DNA from 4 places in the Methylobacterium ajmalii genome. Region 4 is predicted to be linked to each of the others. Evidence: predicted binding sites of a transcription regulator. Region 4 holds the regulator's gene; each other region holds the start of a gene.

Region 1 (4,491 bases), on a different contig from region 4:
CACCCTGCATCCCGCCTACCTGCTGCGCCAGCCGCTCCAGAAGCGCCTCGCCTGGCGCGACTTCCGGGCCCTGCGGGCCGCCCTCGACGAGAGCGGGCAGTAGGCGCGTGCGGCGCGGCCGCCCAAAGCGGAACCGTGCCGGCTCCCGTTGATTACTCTTGAGCCTCAGGCCTGCGCCGCGTAGCCGTCGCGGCCAAGGTTCACGGGCCGACGGGACGCTGACATGCGCTGGGAAGATTTTCGCACCTCCGACAACGTCGAAGACCGCCGCGGCGAGGGTGGCGGCGGCGGTGGCGGATTCGGATTCCCCGGGGGCGGCGCCGGGGGGCTGGGCATCGGCACCATCGTGATCCTGTGCATCATCGGCTGGGTCACCGGCATCAACCCGGCGATCCTGATCGGCGGCGCCGAGACCGTGACGCGCCAGCGCGCCCCGCAGGAGCAGCAGGGCCAGCCGCAGCCCGACCGGCGCACCGGCGCGCCGAGCGACCAGACCGGCAAGTTCGCCGCCGCCATCCTCGGCAACACCGAGGACGTGTGGAAGACGGTGCTGCCGAACCAGACCGGCCGCCAGTACACCCCGACCACGATGGTGCTGTATACCGGCGGCACCCGTAGCGGCTGCGGCCAGGCGCGGGCCGCCATGGGCCCGTTCTACTGCCCGCTCGACAAGAAGGTCTATCTCGATACCTCCTTCTTCAAGGAGATGGAGCAGAAGTTCCACGTCAAGGGCGATTTCGCCTACGCCTACGTGATCGCGCACGAGGTCGGCCACCACGTCCAGGACGTGCTCGGCATCCTGCCCAAGGTGCAGCAGAAGCAGCAGCAGGTCGGCGAGCGCGAGTCGAACGCCCTGTCGGTGCGCGTCGAGCTGATGGCCGACTGCCTCGCCGGCGTCTGGGCCAAGAACTCGAACGACCGCTTCAACGCGCTGGAGCCCGGCGACATCGAGGAGGCGATGCAGGCGGCGAGCGCCATCGGCGACGACAAGCTGCAGAAGCAGAGCCAGGGCTACGTCGTGCCGGATTCCTTCACCCACGGCTCCTCGGCCCAGCGCATGCGCTGGTTCCAGACCGGCTATCGCAGCGGCCAGACCCAGTCCTGCGACACCTTCCGGGCCTCGCAGCTCTGATGGCAAGTCCCGACCAAGGCCGGCTCGACCAATCCCGGGACTTCGTCTCGCTCGGCATCGCGGTGCTGACCGTCTCGGACACCCGCACGCCCGCCGACGACCGCTCCGGCGACACGCTGGCGGAGCGGCTGACCGCGGCGGGCCACCGGCTCGCCGACCGGGGGATCGTGCCGGACGAGGTCGAGGCGATCCGCGCCCGGGTCCGGGCCTGGGCGGCCGATCCGGCGGTGGACGTGGTGATCACCACCGGCGGCACCGGCTTCACCGGGCGCGACGTGACGCCCGAGGCGCTGGAGCCGTTGTTCGAGAAGCGGATGGACGGCTTCTCGGCGATCTTCCACCGCATCTCCTACGACAAGATCGGCACCTCGACCCTGCAGTCGCGGGCGACCGCCGGGGTCGTGAGCGCCACCTACGTGTTCGTGCTGCCGGGCTCGCCCGGAGCCTGCCGCGACGCCTGGGACGGGATCCTGGCGGCCCAGCTCGACTACCGGCACCGACCGTGCAACTTCGTCGAGATCATGCCGCGCCTCGACGAGCACCTGAAGCGCGGGGCGGGCGTCAGCCCCGCAGCAGCGCCCCCCGCAGGGGCCTGACGGGCAGGCGGGCCCGGAGCGGCAGGCCGGCCCGCAGCGCCTCGACCCGCACGAGGTCGCCGGCCCGGACCTGCCGGGTTCCGGTCAGCGCCTCGCGCCGGCCGGCGATCCGCTCGAGGAGCGGCGCATGCGGGCGCCGCAGGCGGCCGACCGCCTCTGGCGTCGTCGTCGCGCCGAACCGGTCGAGCACCCGGATCCAGCCCTCCGCCGGCACGTCGCCCGCCTCCAGGCAGAGCATCCAGTGCCGGCGCGCCAGGCCGGCCGCCGCCACCCAGGGGCTGCGTCCCCGCGCCACCAGCGCCGCTCCGGTGCTCTCCGCCATGGTGGCGACCTCCGGGTCCTCGGGATGCGCCGCCGCGATCACCGCATCCCCCACCACCCCCGCCGCGACCCCGGCCACCAGGGCCGCGAGGGTATCGGCGAGGACGTCGATGCGCTCGGGATCGATCGCGCCGGGGAGATGGATGGCTGCCGTGAACATGATCGCGCCATAGCGGATGGCGGACGGCGCGTCCTGCCTCGATCGACGGCATTCTTACCGGCCCTTGCGTTTGTTCTTGTTATGTTCGATTTTCCGTCGCGGTTGCGGCGGAGGTTCGAATGGAAGCGGAATGCGGAGGGGAGGCGCGCCGTCTCGCCGGATCGACCCCGGCGGCGCAGACCCGCCGCGGACGCGGTGCGACCGCCAATCCGAGCGGCCGCTTCGAGCCCGCGGACCGGGAGGCCTTCGCGGATGGCTGGGACATCGACGAGGACCTGCCGCCCCTGCGCACCGAGGTGACCCTGGAGCGGGCGCGCAGCATCATCACCCGCAACACGTCGCCCGATATCGGCTTCGACCGGTCGATCAACCCGTATCGCGGCTGCGAGCATGGCTGCGTCTACTGCTTCGCCCGGCCGAACCACGCCTATGCCGGCCTCTCGCCGGGCCTCGACTTCGAGACCAAGCTCTTCGCCAAGCCGGACGCGGCGGCGCTCCTGGAAACGGAACTCTCGGCCCGGGGCTACGCGCCCCGCACCATCGCGCTCGGCACCGCGACCGACCCGTACCAGCCGATCGAGCGGCGCTACCGCCTGACGCGCCAGGTGCTCGAGGTGCTGGCGCGCTTCCGCCACCCCGTCGGCCTCGTCACCAAGTCCGACCTCGTGCTGCGCGACCTCGACATCCTGGGCGACTTGGCGAAGGACGGGCTGGTCAAGGTGGCGCTCTCGGTCACCACCCTCGATCCCGCCCTGGCCCGCCGGATGGAGCCCCGTGCCCCGCATCCCGAAAAACGCCTCGCGGCGATCCGGACGCTGGCCGAAGCGGGTATCCCCGCGATGGTCCTGGTGGCGCCGCTGATCCCGGGCCTCAACGACCACGAGATCGAAACGGTGCTGGCCCGCGCCCGGGAGGCCGGGGCGAGCGAGGCCGGCGGCGCATTGCTTCGCCTGCCGCACGAGCTCGCCGACCTGATGCGCGACTGGTTCGCCGAGCACTATCCCGACCGGGCCGGCCGGACCTTCTCGCTCCTCGCGCAGGCGCGCGGCGGCAAGGTCTACGACGCGACCTACGGGCGGCGCTTCACCGGGACGGGCCCGTATGCCGATCTCCTGGATCAGCGGATGCGCTTAGCGATGGCCCGGCTCGGCTATCCGCCGGAGCGGCTGCGGTTGCGAACCGACCTGTTCCGGGTGCCGGTGCGGGTGGGCGGGCAATACAGCCTGTTCTAACGGCAGATCTAAGTGAGATTTCCTGCTTACTGATAATTCTTTCGCTTGTTCCGGTCTTCAAATCATATCTTTCAACGAGGTTTCTATAAAAATCCACGGCCGCGCATCACGTCGCCGCTCGCCGCTCCGGATACAGCCCAAGCAGGCCCTCCGGCGTCGCCTCGGCCACGCCGCGCTCGGTGATGATGCCGGTGACAAGGCGGGCCGGCGTCACGTCGAAGGCCGGGTTCGCCACCGGGCTGCCCGGCGAGACCACCGCCACCGTCGCGAAGGCGCCGTCGTCGGTGCGGCCGGTGAGGTGGGTTACCTCGCGGGCGTCGCGCTCCTCGATCGGAATGCCGGCGACGCCGTCGGTGAGCGTCCAGTCGATGGTCGAGAACGGCAGCGCGGCGTAGAACGGCACGCCGCAATCGCGGGCGGCGAGCGCCTTCAGGTAGGTGCCGATCTTGTTGCAGACGTCGCCGGTCGAGGTCGTGCGGTCCGAGCCGACGATGCAGAGATCGACCTCTCCGTGCTGCATCAGGTGCCCGCCGGCATTGTCGGGGATGACCGTGTGGGGCACGCCGTGGGCGTTGAGCTCGAAGGCGGTGAGCGCCGCGCCCTGGTTGCGCGGGCGGGTCTCGTCGACGAAGACATGGACCGCCACGCCGGCATCGTGCGCGACGTAGATCGGCGCCAGCGCGGTACCCCAGTCGACCGTGGCGAGCCAGCCGGCATTGCAATGGGTCAGCACGTTGACCGGCCCGGATTTCCTACGCGCGATCGCAGCGATCAGCGCCGCCCCGTGCTCGCCGATCGCCCGGCAGCTCGCCACGTCCTCGTCGGCGATCCGGGCGGCCTCCTCGAAGGAGGCGGCCTCGCGCTCGCCCGGCGACAGCGGCTGCAGCATCCCTGCCACCCGGTCGAGGGCCCAAGCCAGGTTGATCGCCGTCGGCCGGGTCGCCGCGAGCCGCGTTCGCGCCCCGTCGAGGTTGCGGTCGGACGGGTCCTCCCGCATCGCCAGCGCCAGGCCGTAGGCGGCGGTGGCGCCGATGAGGGGAGCGCCGCGCA
Region 2 (4,491 bases), on a different contig from region 4:
GCCGGTGGCCTCGCGCGCCTCCTCCACCACCTCGACCCGCAGGAGCGTGCGCTTCTTCGGATCCATCGTGGTCTCCTTGAGCTGCCCGGGCATCATCTCGCCGAGGCCCTTGAAGCGCCCGATCTCGACCTTGCCCGACTTGAAGGTCGTCTTGAGCAGCTGCTCCTTGTGGCGGTCGTCGCGGGCGTAGGCGCTCTTCGCGCCCTGCGTCAGCCGGTAGAGGGGCGGGACCGCGAGGTAGAGGTGCCCGCCCTCGATCAGCTTCGGCATCTGCCGGTAGAAGAAGGTGATGAGCAGCGAGGCGATGTGGGCGCCGTCGACGTCGGCGTCGGTCATGATGATGACCTTCTCGTAGCGAAGGTCGTCGTGCCGGTACTGATTGCCGAGGCCGCAGCCCAGCGCCTGGGTCAGGTCGGACAGGAGCTGGTTGGCCCCGAGCTTGTCCCGGCTCGCCGAGGCGACGTTGAGGATCTTGCCGCGCAGGGGCAGGATCGCCTGGGTGGCGCGGTCGCGCGCCTGCTTGGCCGAGCCGCCGGCCGAATCGCCCTCGACGATGAAGATCTCGGAGCCGGCGGCCCCGGCCTTCGAGCAATCGGCGAGCTTGCCCGGCAGCCGCAGCTTGCGGGTCGCGGTCTTGCGGGCGACCTCCTTCTCCTGGCGCCGGCGCAGGCGCTCCTCGGCCCGGTCGATCACCCAGTCGAGGAGCTTGTTGGCCTGGACCGGGGAGGCGGCGAGCCAGTGGTCGAAGGCGTCGCGGATCGCCGCCTCGACGATGCGGGAGGCCTCCAGCGTCGCGAGCTTGTCCTTGGTCTGGCCCTGGAACTCGGGCTCGCGGATGAAGACCGACAGCATCGCCGCGCAGGTCGCCATCACGTCGTCGGCGGTGACCGAGGCCATCCGCTTGACCTGGCCCACCCGCTCGGCGTGGTCGCGCAGGCCCCGCAGCAGCGCCACCCGCATCCCGCTCTCGTGGGTGCCGCCCTCCGGCGTCGGGATGGTGTTGCAGTAGGACGAGGAGAAGCCGTCGTCGTTCGACAGCCAGACCATCGCCCATTCGAGCGAGCCGTGGCTGCCGGGCTTCGTCACCTTGCCGGCGAAGACGCCGTCGGCGACCAGGTCCTTGCCGTCGATCTCGCGGGCGAGATAGTCCTTCAAGCCGGCCGGGAAGCGGTGCACGGCCTCGGCCGGCACGTTCTCGACGCCTTCCAGCAGGCTGGGCGCGCAGCGCCAGCGGATCTCGACCCCGCCGAACAGGTAGGCCTTCGAGCGCGCCATCTTGAACAGGCGGCGGGGATCGAACCTGTGCTCGCCGAAGATCTCGGCGTCGGGATGGAAGCGCACCTTCGTGCCGCGCCGGTTCTGCACCCGGCCGATCGTCTCGATCGGCCCCTGCGCGTGGCCGCGCGAGAAGGTCTGGCGGTAGAGCGTCTGGTTGCGGGCGACCTCGACCTCGAGCACGTCCGAGAGGGCGTTCACCACCGAGATGCCGACGCCGTGCAGGCCGCCCGAGGTCTCATAGACCTTCGAATCGAACTTACCGCCGGCATGGAGCGTGGTCATGATGACCTCGAGCGCCGACTTGCCGGGAAATTTCGGGTGCGGGTCGACCGGGATGCCGCGGCCGTTGTCGGTCACGACGAGGCAGCCGTCCTCCTGCAGCTCCACCTCGATGAAGCTGGCATGCCCCGCCACCGCCTCGTCCATCGAGTTGTCGATCACCTCGGCGAAGAGGTGGTGCAGGGCCTTCTCGTCGGTGCCGCCGATATACATGCCGGGCCGGCGCCGCACCGGCTCCAGCCCCTCCAGCACCTCGATCGCCGAGGCGTCGTAGCCGGCCTCCGCGGCGTCCGCGGGCGGGGGCACGGCGACCGGCTTCGTGCGCTTGAGCGCGTCCGCCTTCAACGGATCCGCGGGCGGCTTTCCTTCGAGAGGCTTGCCTTCGGGAGGCTTTCTTTCGGCAGGCTTGGCGCCCGCGCCGAACAGGTCTCGTGCGGCCTCGCTCACGCGACGGCCTCGCGGTGGGGGAAGGGCTCTGGCAGCATTCGAGGTCATCCTCTCCCTATACCGGAACAAACGCGGAACAAAAAGGGGCTTCCGGTGGCTTCGGGCGTGGCATGGTCGCGTGGGGCGGCCGGTCCGGGACCGCCGCGCCGCAGAACCCGTACCAGAGTCACCGAGACGTAAACAAATTCCCTTAAGGTCCGGTGACGCGCACGGGCTCGGCCGGAACCTGGGCCATGACCGCCCGTTGTCGAAGCGGCCGCGCGATCGCCGGCCGGACAGGCCGCGCCGCAGGAGCGACCCGACGATGAGAGCCGCCAGACGCCAGGTTCGCCACAGCCGGACCCGCCACCTCACCCTCGCCCGGGCCGAGCAGGCCGCCGGCCAGGCCTTCGGCTTCGCCGAGGAGGGTGTCGCCGCAGCGACCGTCGGCCTCGGCCGGATGGCGATGACGGCGACCGGGGCTGCCCTGGCGGTGGCGCTCGCCGCGACCCTGGCCTGGGCGTTCTGAGGTCGGCGCGCGCCCGGCCGCACTTCTCCTCGCGCTCGCCCGCCTCGCGGGTCTTCGCGTTTGCCCGCTCCGCGGGCCGGACCGCTTGTGCCAATCTCCGGGAATCCGGACGCCACTCCAAACCGGATCAGGCGCGCCTTGGCTCGCCGCCACGGCGATTCGGCGAAAATCCCCGGGTGCTTGCCGGCCGGCCATTGCCGGGAGGATCGCCCGCCTTAGCTCCCGCGGCAAGCTCGGCCCTCTCAAGCTCGGCTATTGCAGCTCCGGCCTTTCGCAGTGCGGAACCTGGGCAGGCCGGCTGAATTTCTCAGAGCGAGACGGCACCCCACGCCGCTCGCCCTCGCTTTTTGCCCTCACTTTTTCGAAGGATGGTGGCCCGATGCGGCGCGCCCACAGCATGCCATTCGGTGCGGAGATCGGACCGGAGGGCGTGCGTTTCGCCCTATGGTCGCCGACCGCGACGAAGGTCGCCCTGGTGCTCGACGGGAACGAGCATCCGCTGCCGGATTCGGGCGAGGGCTGGCGCCATCTGACGGTGCCGGGCGTGCGCGCCGGGGCTCGCTACGGCTACCGGATCGACGGCGATCTCGTCGTGCCCGACCCCGCCTCGCGCTTCCAGCCCGAGGACGTCTCGGGGCTGTCCGAGGTGATCGACCCCGCCGCCTTCCCGTGGACCGACGGCGCCTGGAAGAGCCGTCCGTTCGAGGAGACGGTGATCTACGAGGTCCATGTCGGGACGGCGACGCCCGAGGGCACCTACGCGGCCCTCGCCGACAGGCTCGAGGCCCTGCGCGACCTCGGCGTGACCGCGATCGAGCTCCTGCCGCTGGCCGACTTCAAGGGTAGCCGCAACTGGGGCTACGACGGCGTGCTGCCCTACGCGCCGGATTCGGCCTACGGCACGCCCGACGACCTGCGCCGCCTGGTCGACCGCGCGCACGGCCTCGGCCTGATGGTCTTCCTCGACGTGGTCTACAACCACTTCGGCCCGGCCGGGAACTACCTCAACGCCTACGCCAAGACCTTCTTCACCGAGCGCCACCAGACGCCCTGGGGGGCGGGCATCAACTTCGACGGCAAGACCAGCGGCCAGGTGGTGCGGGACTACTTCGTCCACAACTCGCTGTACTGGCTGGAGGAGTTCCACGTCGACGGCCTTCGCTTCGACGCGGTCCACGCGATCCAGGACGATTCGGAGAAACACTTCCTCGGTGAACTCGCCGAGCGCATCCGGGCCGCGTTCCCCGACCGGCCGATCCACCTGATGCTGGAGAACGAGGCCAACCAGGCCTCCTGGCTCGAACGCGGGGCCGCCGGCCGGCCGCGCTTCCACAGCGCGCAATGGGCCGACGACACCCATCACGGCTGGCACATCCTGCTCACCGGCGAGGAGGCGGGCTACTACGAGAGCTTCTCCGACAAGCCGGCTGCCCACCTCGCCCGCAGCCTGGCGGAGGGCTTCGCCTACCAGGGCGAGCCCTTCAAGACCCTCGACGATCACCCGCGCGGCGAGCCCTCCGGCCACCTGCCGCCATCCGCGTTCGTCACCTTCCTGCAGAACCACGACCAGGTCGGCAACCGGGCGCTCGGCGAGCGCCTGAGCCATCTCGCCGAGCCCGACAGGCTGGCGCTGGCCCGGGCCGGCCTGCTGCTCAGCCCGCAGATCCCGATGCTGTGGATGGGCGAGGAATGGTCGGCCTCGACGCCGTTCCTGTTCTTCGTCGATTTCGCTCCCGACGAGGAGCTGAACAAGGCGGTGCGCGACGGCCGGCGTCGCGAGTTCAAGAGCTTCGCGGCCTTCGCCGACGAGGAGAAGGCGAAGACGATCCCCGACCCCACCGCGGAGGAGACGTTCCGGCGCTCGACCCTCGACTGGGCGGAGCGCGACAGCTCGCCCCACCGCGAGGTCCTGGCCGACACGACCGCGCTCCTGGCCCTGCGCCAGCGCGAGATCGTGCCGCTGACGAAGACCGCCTGGC
Region 3 (4,491 bases), on a different contig from region 4:
GCGCCCTCCCGGGTCAGGCAATCGCGAAACAGCCAGTAGCGGGCGCCGGTCTCGTCCTCGACCCGGTAGTAGTCGCGGGTGGCCGCGACCTCGTCCTCGGCGAGCCACCACTCGCCGAAGATGCGCTCCGGCCCATCGGCCCGCGCCACCCGGCGGCGGGTGCCGCGCCAGGTGAAGGCGGTGGGCGGCGCGTCGGGCAGCGCGGCCAGGACCGCCACCGGCTCCGGCACGGGCAGCAGCCGGCCGGGCCGCGGCAGGTCGGCGGGCCAGGTGACGCCGGTGGCCGGGCTCAACGGGGCGACCCGGCGCACCGCCCGCTCGGGCCACTCGCTCTCGACCGGGCTGCGGCGAAACACCCGGCCGGGCCCGAGGCGCAGCACCAGCCGGTCGACGAGCTCGGCCATCGCGTCGGGGTCCGGCTCCTCGCCGGGGGCGGCGAGCTGGCGCGCGTCCAGGCGCTCGACGCGGGGAGCCGACAGCCGCGCCTCGTCGAGGCCGTGGCCGGGATCGATCTGCGGCAGACGCTCGGTGAGCAGGCGGGCGAGGTGGGTGGGGTCTCGGCTCGGCCGGGCGGTGCCGACGCTGACCGCCTGGTCGAGGCCGTCGACGCGGCGAAACACCAGGTCGAGCCGGCGTGCCCCGAGCCCGTGCCGGGTAAGCGCCTCGGCCAGCATGGCGCAGAGCCGCCCGGCCACCCGGGCCAGGGTCTCGGGCGCCCCGATCGGCTCCGGGAAGGCGAGGCGCACGGCGTGCTCGGCCGGGGGCGCGAGATAGGCGAGCGGCTCGGGGGCATGGCCGAGGGCCTGGTCGAGGCGGCGGCCGGGCTCCTCGCCGAAGCGCAGGCGCAGCGGGCCGCGCGGCTGGTCGAGGAGGTGGGCGACCCGGGTGAGGCCGAGCTGGGCCAGACCCGAGACGGTCCCACGATCGAGGCGCAGGGCCCAGAGTGGCAGGTCGAGGAGGTGGGGGCGCTGCCCGGCCGGCGGCAGCACGGTCTCCGGCGGCAGGCAGCGGGCGGCGGCCCAGGCGGCGCCCGGCGTGTCGGCGAGCGCCACCCGCACCCGGTAGCCGGCCCGGGCGAGGCGCCGCCGCAGGGAGCCGAGCAACGCCGCCTCGCCGCCCTGCAGGTGGGCGGCGCCGGCGACGTCGATCCAGATCCCGTCCGGCGGGTCGGGGGCGACGAGGGGCGCGTAGATCAGGCACCAGGCCGCGAGGCGGTGGAGCGCCGCCGCGTCGCCCTCCGGGTCGGCGGCGATCACCGCGAGGCCCGGCACCATCGCCTGCGCCTGCGCCAGAGCGAGGCCGGGGCGCAGGCCAGCCGCCCGGGCGGCCCGGTCGAGGGCGGTGATCACCCGGCGCGGCCCGTCCTGGCCGGCGGCCACCACCGGCTCATCCGGCGGCGGCCCGCCGTGCCGGCGCCGCCAGCGGTCGGTCGGCCAGCTCGGCAGGAAGACGCAGACGACCCTTCGCATCGGGAGCCTCGAGGAGCCAGGTGCGGGGCTCGGCGCCCCGGGCGCGAACGAGCGCCACGGTCCAGCGGGCCCGCGACAGGCCCGGGACGGAGAGAGCGGGAGACGGCGCCGCGGTGACGCCCCAGCGGGTGGCGGCGGCGTTGGGCTCGGGCACGGCGGCGCCCCAGCGGCGGATCACCAGGGCGAGGCCCCCGCTGCCCTCGGCGGCGAGCTGGAGCCGGCGCGACGGGGTGAGCCCGAGCCGGGCGACCTCGCCGACCACCGCCGCGAGGCCGCGATGGCGCAACCCCTCCTCCATGGTGGGCAGCACCTCGGTCTCGCGCCGGGTCTCGGCGTAGAGCACCCGGTCGGGATGGAGACCGACCGCGGCGAGGCCGGGGGCGAAGAGGTCGCGGCGGGTGAGGCACCACAGGACCGGGCCGGGGAGCCGGGCCAGGATCGCGGCGACGAACAAAGCCGCGAGCGCCCCCTCCCCGTCCACCGGGCCCGCCGCCAGCACCTCGTGCACCGCGCCGAGGCGCAGGCCCCCGCCCGGCAGATGGGTGTCGATCGGGTCGACGCCGAAGGACAGGACCGGACGTCCCGCCGCCTCGGGCGCCAGCCCGCCGATCTGCTCGCGCAACGCCGCGAGTTGCCGTTCCCGCCCGGCCTGTCGCATCTCATGCCCATCACCGACCGAAACCCGAATATGTTCCTGTTTTGTTCGGTTTCGAGGGGGTGTCAACCGGGGCTGTGGACGGACGGCCCGATCGGCCCCCGGAATCCCGGCTCCCTGTTGACGGCAGCGGGGACAACGGCCTCGGCCCGAGTCGCAAGGCCTTGGACAACAACGCGATCGGTCCGGCTCGGGGCCCGCGCCGGATTCGGGCATAGCCGTGGGACAACCCGCGCCAAGCCGTCAGGATCGCCGCTGAGCTGGATTCGGTGCCGGCAGGTGCCGTACAACTGTCCCCGGGTCGGACGGGCCTCCACGGGCCTCCTGGCGGAGAATCCGGGGTTTCGGGCTCCGGCCATGCCGGGGGCGAGAATCGAGGTCGGGCGCGAGCCCGGAATCGGGCCTCGCCGAGGCCTGCCGCGGGCCCCGACCGGCACGCCGACTTGCCTACGGCGGGCCATCCGCGATTCACACAGCTTTCCAAGCTGTTAATCGGGGCCTTGCGCCGAGTAACCTACGGGCCTGCGCAGAGTCGCCTTCCCGGCCCCCCTGATTCCGCGCAGATGAGCCTACGGGCCTGCGCCGAGTTGCCTACGCGACCGCGCAGACCTGCCTACGCGAACAGGGGTCAAGCCCTTGATCGGCAAGGGAAAATCGCCACCCCATATAATACCCATATAGCTCTACGGATTCAGACTCTGAATCTAGATTCTGAATCTCTCATAAAAAGGGATTTGGGGATCGGGATTTAGGGGGTTCTCGGGCTCGACCGGCGGGTGCGCGGATCGCGTGCCGGCTTGGCGGGAGCGCCCTCCCCTATCCGCTCCGGTTTCAGCCCTTGGGCCCATCGTCCACCCAAGGCCGAGAGTCTTGCAGCCTCGGGCGGCGAGTCGGAGACTCGCGGCGCCTGAGTCCTCGTTCGACAAAGCCCAGAACAACCGGCCGCGTTTCCCCGGGGATGAGTCCAGCCGAGGCTTGAGCCGGGTGAACCGACTCGCCTCGACGACTCCTGATGATTCGCCGTCCCGATGCGGGACTCCCTCTCGACTCGCCGGGCCTTGCCGGCGGCCGGATATACTTTGGCGCGACTCCCGGCGCCGTTGCCCCGGAAGGTTGGCGGGAGCCTGCGCCGTCCTGCGGCCGCGTAGGCAATTCGGCGTCGATGCGGTCACGGACCGTAGGCGGCTCTGCGTGGCGACGGTCCCGGAAAAGATGCGGAATCTCAACGCGGAAGCGCTCGATTCCGGGGGGAGCGGCGGTGACCGGAGGCGTAGGCAGTTCAGCGTGCCGGAGGGCGTGTCCGTGGTGGCCGAAGCGTAGGCAACTCGGCGTAGGACGGGCGTGCGGGGCTGGACCGACGCGATCGATCACGCATGTCATTCTGGCGGATAATCGCTCATATTTTCGATGATCAACCTACATCTTGCGCCATGCAATGTGTTTTTCGAATAAAAATCCGTCTTATTGAGCAGGTAAAACAAAAATATATCTACAAAAATCAAAAATGACCATCGATATGACAGCGCGCCGGGGCTTGCGCAGGGACGAGACTCGAACGAGGACTCCGGGCCGCGCCGAGAGACTTGCACGTCTCCTGCGCTCCCCACGTCACGATCATGTCCGGATGAGGTACGCCGGGTCGACGAGCGGCCGCCGGGCCAGCGTGAGGCCTCACGGCAGCAGCCGCGATCCCGGCGTCGGCTCACGCGTAGCGCAGGTCGTCGCGTCGAGGGGGGACCGAGCCAGCTGGCAACCGGGACGAGACGGCTCGTGCGCCCTCGTGGGTAAGGCCGTCCGACCATAGGGCCGGCACGCCTCCTCTCTCGCAAGATCCCGGCGGATCCGCACGTCTCCTTCGAGGGCATGTTCGACCCAAGCTGAAGAGTCTATGCCGTTCTCGGCCCCATCCTGGGGCGGTGGCCCATGGAAGATGGACGGACCTCGAAGAAACGACTCAGGGACCGCAGCGAGTTCTGGAAGTCTTCGTCCAATCCAACCGATCTTCAATCGCCTGACACCTCGGGATGAGGGCGCGAATGGGATTGAATGTTTCGAGCGAAATCAATGCCTCTCGGGGCGAGCTCTGCGCGCGCGCTCGACCACCCGAGAGATGGGATCCGGCGTGGATGCCGAGGAGAAACGCCGGTTGGCGGCTCTGCCGGGCAAGCGGATGTCGCGACCGAAAAATGAAACCGAGTCGCCATCGGATAAAGGAAATAAATCCTATTTATCGTCACGACGTCACGCAGACGATCCCGCACCACCGGCGCGAGACGTCATGCGCAGCCGACGCCCCTCCCCTCCTCCGGGCCGCCGCGTAGGCAAGTCGGCGGAATCAAGCCCTTGCGCGGGCTCGCCTATTCGCCA
Region 4 (4,491 bases):
AACCCGCTGTTCAAGAACGGCGAGCTGTGGCGGCCGCACCGGCCGGAGCGGCCGCAGAAATCCGAGGGCGGCGTCCCGTTCCGGCTGAATTCCGAATTCACCCCGGCCGGTGACCAGCCCCGGGCCATCGCCGAGCTGGTGGCGGGCGTCCAGGGCCAGGAGCGCGACCAGGTGCTGCTCGGGGTCACGGGCTCGGGCAAGACCTTCACGATGGCCAAGGTCATCGAGGAGACCCAGCGCCCGGCCCTGATCCTCGCCCCCAACAAGACCCTAGCGGCGCAGCTCTACGGCGAGTTCAAGAGCTTCTTCCCCGACAACGCTGTCGAGTACTTCGTTTCGTATTACGACTATTACCAGCCCGAGGCCTACGTCGCGCGCTCCGACACCTTCATCGAGAAGGAATCGTCGATCAACGAGCAGATCGACCGGATGCGCCACTCGGCGACCCGGGCGCTCCTGGAGCGCGACGACGTCATCATCGTCGCCTCGGTGTCGTGCATCTACGGTATCGGCTCGGTCGAGACCTATACGGCGATGTCGTTCACCGTCAGCCTCGGCGAGAAGATCGAGCAGCGCCAGCTCGTCGCCGATCTAGTGGCGCTGCAGTACAAGCGCATCCAGTCCGATTTCGCCCGCGGCACCTTCCGGGTCCGCGGCGACGTGATCGAGCTGTGGCCGGCCCACTTGGAGGATCGCGGCTGGCGCATCGGCCTGTTCGGCGACGAGATCGAGGCGATCTCCGAGTTCGACCCGCTCACCGGCAAGACCCTCAACACGCTGAAGTTCGTCAAGGTCTACGCCAACAGCCACTACGTGACGCCGCGCCCGACCCTCCAGCAGGCGGTCAAGGGCATCAAGGACGAGCTGAAGTGGCGGGTCGAGGAGCTGACCCGGATGGGCCGCTTGATCGAGGCCCAGCGCCTGGAGCAGCGCTGCACCTTCGACCTTGAGATGATCGAGGCCACGGGCGCCTGCAACGGCATCGAGAACTATTCGCGCTACCTCACCGGCCGCAAGCCCGGCGAGCCGCCGCCGACCCTGTTCGAGTACCTGCCCGACAACGCGCTGGTCTTCACCGACGAGAGCCACGTCACGGTCTCGCAGATCGGCGGCATGTACCGGGGCGACTTCCGCCGCAAGGCGACGCTGGCCGAGTACGGCTTCCGCCTGCCCTCCTGCCTCGACAACCGTCCGCTGCGGTTCGAGGAATGGGACGCGATGCGCCCGCAATCGATCCACGTCTCGGCGACGCCGGCGAAGTGGGAGCTGGAGCAGACCGGCGGCGTCTTTGCCGAGCAGGTCATCCGCCCGACCGGCCTCGTCGACCCGGTCATCGAGGTGCGCCCGGCCCGCTCCCAGGTCGACGACCTGCTTGGCGAGGTCAAGGAGGTGGCGGCCGCCGGCTACCGCACGCTGGTGACGACGCTCACCAAGCGCATGGCCGAGGACCTGACCGAGTACCTGCACGAGAACGGCGTGCGGGTGCGCTACATGCACTCCGACATCGACACCCTGGAGCGGATCGAGATCATCCGCGACCTGCGGCTCGGCGCCTTCGACGTCTTGATCGGCATCAACCTCCTGCGCGAGGGCCTCGATATCCCGGAATGCGCCCTCGTCGGCATCCTCGACGCCGACAAGGAAGGCTTCCTGCGCTCCGAGACCTCGCTGATCCAGACCATCGGGCGGGCCGCCCGCAACGCGGACGCCCGCTGCATCCTCTACGCCGACCACATCACCGGCTCGATGGAGCGGGCGATGGCCGAGACCGAGCGCCGGCGCAAGAAGCAGCTCGCCTACAACGAGGAGCACGGCATCACGCCCCAGAGCGTGAAGCGCAACATCTCGGACATCCTGGAGAGCGTCTACGAGCGCGACCACGTCCAGGTCGATACGGGGCTCGCCAAGTCCGCCGTCACGGTCGGCCACAACCTCAAGGCGGTGATGGCCGACCTCGAGAAGCGGATGCGGACGGCCGCCGCGGACCTCGACTTCGAGGAGGCGGCGCGCCTGCGCGACGAGCTCAAGCGTCTCCAGGCGACCGAGCTCGCCATCGCCGACGACCCGATGGCGGCCCAGGCCGACGTCGAGCGCGACGCCGGCCGCTTCGGCGCCAAGCGCAAGCGGCGCGGCCCCGAGCCCCTGGGATACGGCCCCGGCGGCAAGGGCACCTCCGACGAGGGCACCCGCATCCGCCAGCCCGACCTCGACGACATGGGCCCGGGCACCGACCGCGAGGTGCCCTTCTCCTACGCCGAGCGCCCCACCGGCCGCTCGACGCAAGGCTTTCCGGGCCAGAAGCCCAAATACAAGGGCCGCAAGGGGCGGGGCTGACACCCGTCCGACGGGCCGGCGCGGCGGACAGTCCCGCGCCGGTCGAATTCCGGGAGGGGCCTGCCTCATCGTACGATCGACCCGCGACATCCCCGTCTATCACCCCGGTTGCTGCGGCCGTGCGCCGCTTTTTCGAAGCCGCTTGCGGAACACTTGCGGAACGCTTACCATGTTCGCGATTTGTTTCCGGAGCGCGGCAGCGCGGGGATGAGAGTGTCACATGCTCACGCGTAAGCAGTTGGACCTGCTCCGCTTCATTCAGCAGAGAATGCGCGAGACGGGCGTCCCCCCGTCCTTCGACGAGATGAAGGACGCCCTCGATCTCAAGTCGAAATCGGGCATCCACCGCCTGATCACCGCCCTGGAGGAGCGCGGCTTCCTGCGCCGCCTGCCGAACCGGGCCCGGGCGATCGAGGTGATCCGCATCCCCGAGACTGTGACGGGGCCGGCGACGGCTCCCGCGGCCGGGGCCGAGGTGGTGCGGTTCAACCCGAGCGTCGTCGAGGGCGGGCGCGCTCACGAGCCCAAGCGGCCCGCCGGCATCCCCGCCATGGCGACGGCCTCGGACGAGAACGGCCAGTCGGTCAGCGTGCCGGTGATGGGCCGGATCGCCGCCGGTACGCCGATCTCGGCGATCCAGAGCCAGAGCCGCACGGTGGCGATGTCGCCGGACTTCCTCGCCAGCGGCGAGCACTACGCCCTGGAGGTGCGCGGCGACTCGATGATCGAGGCCGGCATCCTCGACGGCGACCTCGTGGTGATCCGCCGCCAGGAGACCGCCAATACTGGCGACATCATCGTGGCCCTGATCGACGACGAGGAGGCGACCCTGAAGCGCCTGCGCCGCCGCGGCTCGTCGATCGCGTTGGAGGCTGCCAACCCGGCCTACGAGACCCGGGTGCTCGGGCCGGACCGGGTGCGGATCCAGGGCCGGCTGGTGAGCCTGGTTCGGAAGTACTGAGGCGGCGCTTCGTCTTCACGAAAAGGCGCGAGTTTCCCCTCTCCCCGCCCGCGGGGAGAGGGGAGAGCCCGCGCGCTACACCTTGCCCGGGCAGCCCTGCCGCGGAGGGGGGGAGGGTTGAGGACGGCAGCGCCCGTCAGTGCGCACTCCCCGTCGCCACGAACTTGAACAGGAACACGCCCGCGATCACCCACACCACCGGCTTCACCTCCCGGAAGCGGCCGGTGAGCAGCTTGATCACCGCATAGGTGATGAAGCCGAAGGCGACGCCGTTGGCGATCGAGTAGGTGAAGGGCATCAGGAGCGCCGTCACGCAGGCCGGCAGCACCTCGGTCAGGTCGTCCCAGTCGAGATCGACCAGCTCGTGCAGCATCAGGCAGGCGACGTAGAACAGAGCCGGAGCCGTGGCGTAGGCCGGGACCGAGCCGGCGAGCGGCGCGAAGAACAGGCAGGCCAGGAACAGGACCGCCACCGTCGCCGCGGTGAGCCCGGTGCGCCCGCCCTCCTCGACGCCCGACGCGCTCTCCAGATAGGCCGTGGTGCTCGACGTGCCGAGGAGCGAGCCGACGAAGATCGACGAGGAATCGGCCATCAGCGCCTTGTCGAGGCGCTCCATCTTTCCCTGCGTGAGGAGTCCCGCCCGGTTGGCGACGCCCATCAGCGTACCGGTGGCGTCGAACAATTCGACGAGGAAGAACACCAGGATCACGTTGAGCAGGCCGCCCGACAGCGCGCCGGTGATGTCGAGGGCGAACAGCGTCGGGGCGATCGAGGGCGGCAGCGAGGCGACACCCTGGAAGGTGTTGTCGGCGACGACGAAGCTCAACGCCGTGACGGTCAGGATGCCGGCGAGCAGCGCGCCGCGCACCTTGCGCACGGAGAGCACCGCGACGATCAGGAAGCCCAGTACCGCCAGCACCGCGCTCGGCTTGTGCAGGTCGCCGAGGGTGACGAAGGTCGCCGGGCTCGCCGCCACCACGCCGGCGCTCTTCAGCGCGATGATCGCCAGGAACAGCCCGATGCCGACCGTGATGGCGATGCGCATCGACCGGGGGATGCCCTCGACGATGATCCGGCGCAAACCCGTCAGCGTGACGACCATGAAGAGCAGGCCGGAGATGAACACCGCGCCGAGCGCCGCCTGCCAGGTGTAGCCCATCTGGAGCACCACCACGTAGGCGAAGTAGGCGTTGAGC

What was found. The regulator LexA, encoded in region 4, represses DNA repair genes until DNA is damaged. The targets are predictions, from matches to a motif close to TGTTCNNNNTGTGTTCNG.
Region 1: a site for LexA is predicted at 2,281-2,298, ahead of V3T34_RS23830 (PA0069 family radical SAM protein). Genes of this name have one in related genera too.
Region 2: a site for LexA is predicted at 2,066-2,083, ahead of parE (DNA topoisomerase IV subunit B). Genes of this name have one in related genera too.
Region 3: a site for LexA is predicted at 2,159-2,176, ahead of V3T34_RS14160 (ImuA family protein). Genes of this name have one in related genera too.

Annotation. Positions count from the first base shown of each region.
Region 1 is NZ_JAZFXT010000058.1:42,842-47,332, reverse strand. It holds gene V3T34_RS23850 (uracil-DNA glycosylase) at 1-103, shown strand, start outside; gene ypfJ (KPN_02809 family neutral zinc metallopeptidase) at 224-1,132, shown strand; gene moaB (molybdenum cofactor biosynthesis protein B) at 1,132-1,728, shown strand; gene V3T34_RS23835 (hypothetical protein) at 1,694-2,209, opposite strand; gene V3T34_RS23830 (PA0069 family radical SAM protein) at 2,329-3,441, shown strand; gene mtnA (S-methyl-5-thioribose-1-phosphate isomerase) at 3,548-4,491, opposite strand, start outside.
Region 2 is NZ_JAZFXT010000023.1:114,872-119,362, forward strand. It holds gene parE (DNA topoisomerase IV subunit B) at 1-2,004, opposite strand, end outside; gene V3T34_RS09510 (hypothetical protein) at 2,309-2,512, shown strand; gene treZ (malto-oligosyltrehalose trehalohydrolase) at 2,892-4,491, shown strand, end outside.
Region 3 is NZ_JAZFXT010000028.1:145,041-149,531, reverse strand. It holds gene V3T34_RS14165 (DUF6504 family protein) at 1-1,469, opposite strand, end outside; gene V3T34_RS14160 (ImuA family protein) at 1,387-2,127, opposite strand; gene V3T34_RS14155 (replication protein RepA) at 4,460-4,491, opposite strand, start outside.
Region 4 is NZ_JAZFXT010000002.1:24,638-29,128, forward strand. It holds gene uvrB (excinuclease ABC subunit UvrB) at 1-2,334, shown strand, start outside; gene lexA (transcriptional repressor LexA) at 2,555-3,295, shown strand; gene V3T34_RS00370 (NCS2 family permease) at 3,432-4,491, opposite strand, start outside.